One region of the Rhodoferax aquaticus genome, then DNA from elsewhere that is predicted to be linked to it. Evidence: predicted binding sites of a transcription regulator. Region 1 holds the regulator's gene; the other holds the start of a gene.
What was found. Region 1 encodes LexA, which represses DNA repair genes until DNA is damaged. Its sites were predicted from a motif close to ACTGTATNNNNATACAGT; they were not measured.
Positions count from the first base shown of each region.

Region 2: imuA (translesion DNA synthesis-associated protein ImuA) is a predicted target of LexA. The motif match lies at 1,440-1,457, and genes of this name have one in related genera.

Region 1 is NZ_CP036282.1:1,633,154-1,637,241, reverse strand. It holds gene adk (adenylate kinase) at 1-390, shown strand, start outside; gene EXZ61_RS07610 (asparaginase) at 449-1,435, opposite strand; gene lexA (transcriptional repressor LexA) at 1,537-2,208, shown strand; gene EXZ61_RS07600 (hypothetical protein) at 2,232-2,558, shown strand; gene EXZ61_RS07595 (D-2-hydroxyacid dehydrogenase family protein) at 2,672-3,679, shown strand; gene EXZ61_RS07590 (hypothetical protein) at 3,688-4,088, opposite strand, start outside.
Region 2 is NZ_CP036282.1:3,573,025-3,577,112, forward strand. It holds gene EXZ61_RS16515 (Y-family DNA polymerase) at 1-751, opposite strand, end outside; gene imuA (translesion DNA synthesis-associated protein ImuA) at 720-1,418, opposite strand; gene EXZ61_RS16525 (alkaline phosphatase D family protein) at 1,538-3,109, shown strand; gene EXZ61_RS16530 (serine/threonine protein kinase) at 3,302-4,088, shown strand, end outside.

The DNA.
Region 1 (4,088 bases):
ATTCCCCAAGCGGATGCCATGAAAGCGGCCGGGGTGATGCTGGACTATGTCATTGAAATTGACGTCCCGTTTGACGCCATCGTCGAACGTATGAGTGGGCGGCGCTCACATCCGGCATCAGGCCGCACGTACCACATCAAATTCAACCCTCCTGCGACCGAAGGTAAAGATGACGTCACTGGAGAGCCCTTGATTCAACGCGATGACGATCAGGAAGAAACGGTCAAGAAGCGTTTAGATGTTTACAGCGCACAGACCCGCCCACTGGTGGATTACTACTCGCAATGGGCACGCCAAGAGCCCGCCATCGCCCCCAAGTACCGCGCTATTAGCGGCGTAGGTAACGTTGATGCCATTACCGCACGTGTCATGGAAGCCCTTAGCAGCTAACACACAGTCGGCAACCGTGCACCAGAAAGGCCGCTTTATGCGGCCTTTTGCATTTGCATCAACCCATCAGTTCCAAAATGAGGGCAATGCGCGCCTTCACTGGCGACAACGCACCCGCATGTGGCAAGGCATCCGATGCGCTTGCCGCAATCACAGCACCGTTGGCACAACGCGAGCAACGGACCACGCGTATGCCTAGTTCCTGTGCCTCACGCAAGGCGCTTTCCAAATCTGCCTGAATCGTGCCATTGCCAGTGCCGGCCACCACGATCCCGCGCAATGGGTGAGCTTCTGTACTTGCGTCAGCACACAATGCTCTTACCATGGCACCGGATGCACCCGCATAGTTCATCACGACGTCTACGCGCGGCCACACATGCCCCGCCTTCGGCTCAAACTGCAGAGTAAGTCCTTGGTGGACGCCCGGCCATGGGTGCAATTGACGCACCAGACCCTCTTCCACGAAGCCCAAAGGCCCAGCCTCCCCAGAGTCAAATGCATCCAACTTGTACGTGTGCACCTTGCGCACATGGGCCGCATCATGCACGGTGCCCGCGCACACCGCCATTACGCCGTGAGCCCCCGGCGTTAGCACAAGGGCCACGGCATCCAAGAGGTTTTGAGGTCCGTCTGGCGTCATCGACGATGCGGGACGCATGGCACACGTCAGTACAACTGGCTTTTCCGAAAGGCCCACAGTAGACAAGGTGCGAGACAAGAAAAAAGCCGTTTCTTCAAGGGTGTCCGTACCGTGCGTCACCACAATGCCTACGACATCGCGGTCCGCCAAATGATCTTGTATTCGGGCATGCAAGGCCGCCCACTCAACAAACCCCATGTCCTTGCTGTCCACTTGGGCCACCTGCTCAGACACCAACACGCGTCCGTCGAGTTGGCTTTTCAAGCGAGGAACAGATGCCAGCAGCTGATCGACCGCCACTTGTGCGGCGCTATACCCCACATTGTCTGAAGCATCACTGGCCGTACCTGCAATGGTTCCCCCGGTTCCCAGAAAAACGACTTTCCCTTGTTTTTTTGCGCTCATAGCTTGTCAATCTCATAAAACTGATTAAAAATACAGTTACTGTATATTGCAACAGCTGTTAAAGATAACAGTAGTCACCTATGCAGACCTAAGGAGTCAGTATGCTTGATAGTCCCAAACTCACGGCCCGGCAGCAACAGATATTTGAACTCATCCAAACCGCCATCGCGCAAACAGGAGCCCCCCCTACCCGGGCCGAAATTGCCAGCGAGTTAGGTTTTAAGTCAGCGAATGCAGCCGAGGAGCATTTACAAGCCTTGGCCCGCAAAGGTGTCATTGAATTGGTTAGTGGCACGTCGCGCGGCATTCGCATCAAGAGCAATGCGGCTCAATCGCCGTTTGGCTCCCGCGAAAAGTACTCGATGTCGCTTCCAGGCTTCGGGCAACTCTCACTTCCATTGGTGGGCCGTGTAGCGGCTGGTTCACCCATATTGGCGCAAGAGCATGTAGACCAAAGCTACTTCGTGGAGAGCAGCTTGTTTCAACATCGCCCTGACTATTTGCTAAGAGTACGTGGCATGTCGATGCGCGACGCAGGCATTATGGACGGCGACTTGTTGGCAGTACAGGCGACCAAAGATGCGAAGAACGGGCAAATCATCGTTGCCCGCCTAGGTGATGAAGTCACTGTAAAGCGCTTTCGCCGCAACAAACACCTGATTGAGTTACACCCGGAGAACCCAGACTACCAAACCATCGTGGTAGAGCCAGGTGAGTCGTTTGAAATTGAAGGGCTCGCTGTAGGGCTGATTCGCAACACCATGCTCATGTAACTGCTGATCAAGTGCTTGTAGCTATGAACCTCGCCTTCATTACCCATACCGCGCTGGCGGCATTGACCAAGCAGTTTGGTCGCCGCTCAGCTCCCAAGCCAACCGAGCCGGTGCAAAGTATCTTCACTACAGACTTCGCAACGTCCAGAACTCTGCAACTTGGAAGCTACTCAAGCAAGTCACTTCAGAAAACGTACGGTTTGCGAGTCGCGAAACCCGTTCGCGTGTTGCGCGTTATCGAGCGCGACAGCGCGCATTTTGGTCACGGCCGTTTGGTGATGTCCGGAAGAATGGCTGACGTGTGTGCTGAGCTAGACAGATTGGTTGCGTTAGAAGCTACGGCACAGTAGATAGCCCACCATAACCTAGCACAAAGGCGCGCCGGAAGACTATTAAATACTAGCGTTTTCACGGAGTCCCAACTGGCGATAACAGCAGCCTAAGACAAGGCACAATGTGTGCTATGAATATTGTGATTCTGGATGATTATCAGGACGCTGTGCGCAAGCTCGCGTGCGCTGACAAGCTGGATGCGTACCAAGCCAAGGTGTACACCAATACCGTCAAAGGGCAAGGTCAACTCGCAGTTCGACTCAAAGATGCTGACATCATCGTTCTTATCCGTGACCGATCGCAGATCAGCAAGTTACTGATCGAAAAACTTCCCAAGCTCAAGCTTATCTCGCTGACCGGGCGAATGGGGGGCTACATTGACGTTGCTGCATGTACTGAACGAGGCATCGCAGTGGCAGAAGGGGTTGAAACATCAGGCGCAACCGCCGAACTCACATGGGCATTGGTGATGGCCGCGATGCGCAGGCTACCTCAGTACATTGGCAACCTCAAACACGGTGCTTGGCAGCAATCAGGACTTAAGTCAGGGGCAATGCCTGCCAATTTCGGTCTGGGCAGCGTACTACGAGATAAAACATTGGGGATTTGGGGCTACGGCAACGTAGGTCAGCTTGTTGCTGGCTACGGTAAGGCATTTGGCATGAAGGTATTGGTATGGGGAAGCGAGACCAGCCAAAAAAACGCCGAGCACGATGGCCATGTGGCGGCTACAAGCCGCGAAGAATTCTTTAGCCAATCTGACGTTTTGTCTTTGCACCTCAAATGCAACCCGTCAACCCGGCACATCATTACCCACGCTGATTTGGCCTTAATGAAGCCTACATCACTGCTGGTCAACACAAGCCACACCGAATTGATTGAGACAGACGCTTTGATTGGTGGCCTCAACCGCGGTCGGCCCGGTATGGCCGCTGTGGACATCTTTGAAACCGAGCCAATCTTGCAAGGGCATGCCTTGCTCAGACTAGAGAATTGCCTTTGCACTCCCCACATTGGGTATGTAGAACAAACGAGCTATGAACATATGTTCAGCGTGGCGTTTGACAATGTTGCCAACTTCATAAAGGGGACACCTTCGAACATCGTCAACCCTGGTGCTTTACAGGTGCGCAGATAAGCGAAGCGTCATTCAGGCTTGGGCGGCTCGAAGTTGATTAAGTTATCGGACTGCTCCGAAAGATCTAAATCGAGAGCCAGATCCACAGACGTCGTGGCCACAGCATGCGAAGGTGCCTCTAGAACACTAGACAGCGCGAGTGCAGGTGCTTGGGGAACAGGCCTCACACTGAAGGGCACCAAGACCGACTCAGACGGAGCCATGACCCTCTTGAGCACTGCATGAAGCATCAGCAAGTCTTTGAATGCGTCCAAAGTGACGTTGGCGCTCAAAGGCAACTGTGGATCTCGCACCAAACAGCGTTCCATATAGCCCAAAGCGTCTGGAGATGGCCAAAGCTCTGTCAGCTGCGCGCATAGCTGAGGATAGCTGTCCAAGGCAGCGCTTTCAGCGGTGAAAATTTCAAACT
Region 2 (4,088 bases), 1.9 Mb from region 1:
ACTCGACCACGCCGCGCTGGCGCGCGCGCAGCCACAGCTGCAACTGGGCCAACAAGCGCCGCGCCCCAAACAGCAAGGCAGGCGCCGACTCCACCTGGGCTGCCAGCTCCAGCGGTGCGTCAAACACCTCGGGCAGGGTGAGCCAAGGGTACAGCTCGCTGCGCTGGCCGTAGGCGCGGTCTAGCGCGTCAACCAAGGCACTGCCAAAGCGGCGCACCAACCCGCCACGCGGCAAGGCGCGCAGTTGCCCCCAGGTGCGTATGCCCATGCGCGCCAGGGTGGGCAGATGGGGCCGCGCCGCGCTCAAGGTGTGCAGGGGCAAGGCATGCACGGCCCGTGGCACGGCTGCGCCTTGGGCCTGCACACTTTGCGGGGTGCAGCGCAGGTGCGCCATTGCTACCAAAGAAGTAGCGCCTTGCGCATATTCCACGGGCGCTAGTGGCCAATTTGGCTCTAACAATTGCCGCAGCAAGGCCGCACGCCCGCCAAACAGGCGCTCGCTGGCTGACACCTCTAGCAGCAGCGCCTCTTCCACCTGCGCCACATGCGGGGTGAACTGCAAGGCCCACCAGGCCAAGGCTGCTTGGGGGTCGGCCAGGTGGGGCGTACTTGGCACGCAGACGCTTGGCACTGCGGCGGGCGCACCAGCCCCGGCCCCACTGCCCACGGCTGCTGCGGGCAAGGCATTAGACGCGGGCACCACGGGCTGGCTGCGCGCCTCAGGCGTGGGTTGCAGTGCGATCCAGTGCATGGCGACGGCTCGCGGCCAAACACATGGCCAGTGCGGCCGGGCGGGCGTGCAATGACACCGGGTGTTCTACCGGCGGGCCACGGCGCTTGAGCACTTGCACCTGCAAGGCATCGCCCCCAGCGTCAGAGGCGGGTGCGGCCAGCAGGCGCAGCACGGCGGGAGATGCGTCTTGCTGCGCTTGGGCGGGGCGCAGCACAAACAGCAACTTGCTGTGCTCGGCGGCGGCCATTTGCAAGCGGCGCAGTTGGTCGCTGCGGGCGTGGGGCAGCCAGGCCAGCACCGCGTCTACCTCGGCACAGCGCAGCGCTTGCTCGGCGGCCCACAGGCGCTCAGCGGCGGGTGCCGCCACCCACACCAAGCGGCGCATGGCCAAGCCTTGTGCGGCCAGTGCGGGGGCAAAAGGCACCCAAGGCGCCCCCACCATGACCACCGGCCCCTGCCCACAGCGCGCCAAAGCCGGCAGGCACAAGCGCCACTCGCTGTGCACGCCGGTGGGCTGCAGCACCTCGGTCAAGGCACCCAAGGGCCAGCCGCCACCGGGCAACAAAGCGTCTAGCGTGCGCTCGCCCGTGGCCACCACCTGCGTGTGCGGGGTGGCCAGCGTGTCGGCGTGCCAGACATCGGCATGGATGTCGAGCAAAGAGAGATCACGCGCAAGGACTGACATGGCAAGGCTTTGGTTTTAAATACTGGTTTTATTTACAGTATATGGCAAGCCCCGTGGCTTGTCCAAGCGGTTTTCACAACCATAATTTGCCAACGCCTTGACCCGAGCTATCACACCCCATGCCCCACCCCATCCCGCTTGACCGACGCCAACTCTTGCTGTGCGCCACGGCAGCCACCACCAGTCTGTGGCTGCCCCGCAGCGCGTGGAGCCAAGCCCGCCCCAGCGACAACCCATTTGCGCTGGGCGTTGCCAGCGGCTCGCCCACCCACCAGGGCGTGGTGCTGTGGACGCGGCTGGCCGCAGGCTCCGTACCCCCCACGCAAGATGCCACGGTGCGCTGGGAGGTGGCGCACGACGCGCAGTTTCAGCGTGTGGTGCACAGCGGCCAAAGCACAGCACCCGCCCTGTTGGGGCATGCGGTGCATGTAGAGCTGCAAGGCTTGGCACCTGACCGCTGGTACCACTACCGCTTTATGTGGGGCGACGCGGTCAGCCCCACGGGGCGCACGCGCACGTTTCCGGCACCGGGCACGCCCGCTGCGCGGCTGCGGCTGGCCTATGCCTCGTGCCAGCACTGGGAGCACGGCTACTACAGCGCCTACCGCCACATGCGGCAAGAGCAGCTTGACGCCGTGGTGTTTTTGGGCGACTACATCTACGAGTACGGCGGCAGCAGCAAAGCGGTGCGCAGCGTGAGCAGCAGCGCTGTGATCAGCTTGGACGACTACCGCGCCCGCTATGCGCTGTACAAGAGCGACCCCGACCTGCAAGCCATGCACGCCGCCTGCCCGTGGTTGATGACCTGGGACGACCACGAGGTGCAAAACGACTACGCAGGCACCACCGCAGGGAGCAAGGGGCCAGCAGTGGCCAACTTTTTGGCCCGCCGAGCGGCGGCTTACCAGGCGTTTTACGAGCACATGCCCGTGCGTGCCAGCGTGCTCACGCAAGCCTTGGGCGGGCTGGCCCGTGGGGCCGAGATGCGCATTTACGGCCAGGTGCCGTTTGGCACCTTGGCCACGCTGTATTTGCTAGACGACCGCCAGTACCGCGACCCGCAAGCCTGCACCAAAGACGGCGCGCCCGGCTCTAGCACCGTGAACCCCGCGCAGTGCGCCATCTGGAGCGATGCACAGCGCACGCTCTTAGGCGATGCGCAAGAACGCTGGGTAGACCAAGCCTTTGCCAAAAGCGCAGGCACCTGGAACGTAGTGGGCCAACAAACGGTGTTCGGCCAGCGTGACTTCAAGCTAGGCCAAGGCCAGTCGCTCTCTAACGACGGCTGGGACGGCTACGGCCCAGCGCGCAGCCGCTTCACCACCAGCTTGCAGCGCCACAGCGTGCGCAACCCCGTGCTCTTGGGTGGCGATGTGCATGCCAACTGGGTGGGCCATGTGAAGGCCGACTACGCGCAAGACCGCAGCGCCACCGTGGGCGTGGAGTTTTGCGGCACCAGCATCACCTCCTACGGCGGCAACAACGACAAGCTGGCCGAGCAGCTGACCGAGAACCCGCACTTTGTCTTTGCCGACCGCGAACGCCGGGGCTACGGCGTGGCCGAGTTCACCCCCACCCAACTCACCACCACCCTGCGCGCCGTGCAAGACCCAAGCCTGGCTAGCAGCGGCATAGACACCTTGGCCCAGTTTGTGGTGCAGGCGGGGCAGGCGCGGATTGAGCGGGTGTGAAGGGTGCGCGCGGGATCGTTTTCAAGGGTGAGATACGGGTCACACAGGTGCTTGTATCCAATGTGTTGACTCGCGGAGCTACGGCAGCTTAAGCAGTGCACAACGCTTACGCAGAGCGCGATAGCGTCGAAGTGGTGCCCCTTTGCGCAAGCTGGTTTTAGGAGTATCTTGTGTGTAACTTGGTTGATCCACATGCTCACTCATAACTATTTCGTTGGCACACTGGCCCACTCCGATACGGCTCCCTTGCGCGCGGGGGACAGTTTGGGACGGTTTGTGTTGCGCAAGGTCCTAGGCCAGGGTGCCCAATCCACCGTGTGGCTCGCATTTGACTCACGCATGGAGCGCGAAGTCGCTGTCAAAGTGATGCGACTGGAGGCGGAGTCTGACACCCAAGCTATCGCGCAATGGCTGCAGGAGGCGCGCAGTGCCAGTCGCGTGGTGCACCCGCACATCGTGCCGGTGTATGAGGCGGACATTCAAGACCACCATCCCTACCTAGTGTTTGAATACGTGCCAGGACAGACGCTGGACCAACTGCTGCACGCGCAGGGTGCACTCCCGCCCGCGCAGGCGGTGGAATTGATGATGGATGTGCTGGATGCCATAGTGGTTGCCCATGAGGCAGGTGTTGTCCACCGCGACCTAAAGCTCGCCAATGTGCTGGTAGATGCTGCAGGCCATGCGCGGGTGATGGACTTTGGCATTGCCGCCTGCATCACAGACAAAAGTAGTACCACTCCCAACACCCCCAGTGGTGGGACTGCTGGCTATATGTCCCCCGAAGCGGCCCGTGGTGACGCGCCTTCGGCAGGCATGGATGTTTTTTCCGCTGGTCTGGTGCTGGCCGAGTTGCTCACCGGCAAGCCACTTATTGCCGAGACGGACCCGCAGCGCGCCATCTCCCGTGTGCTGCATGCGCAATTGGAACTACCTGCGGACACCCCTGCCGATGTGGATGACAAGTTGCGCGCCATCG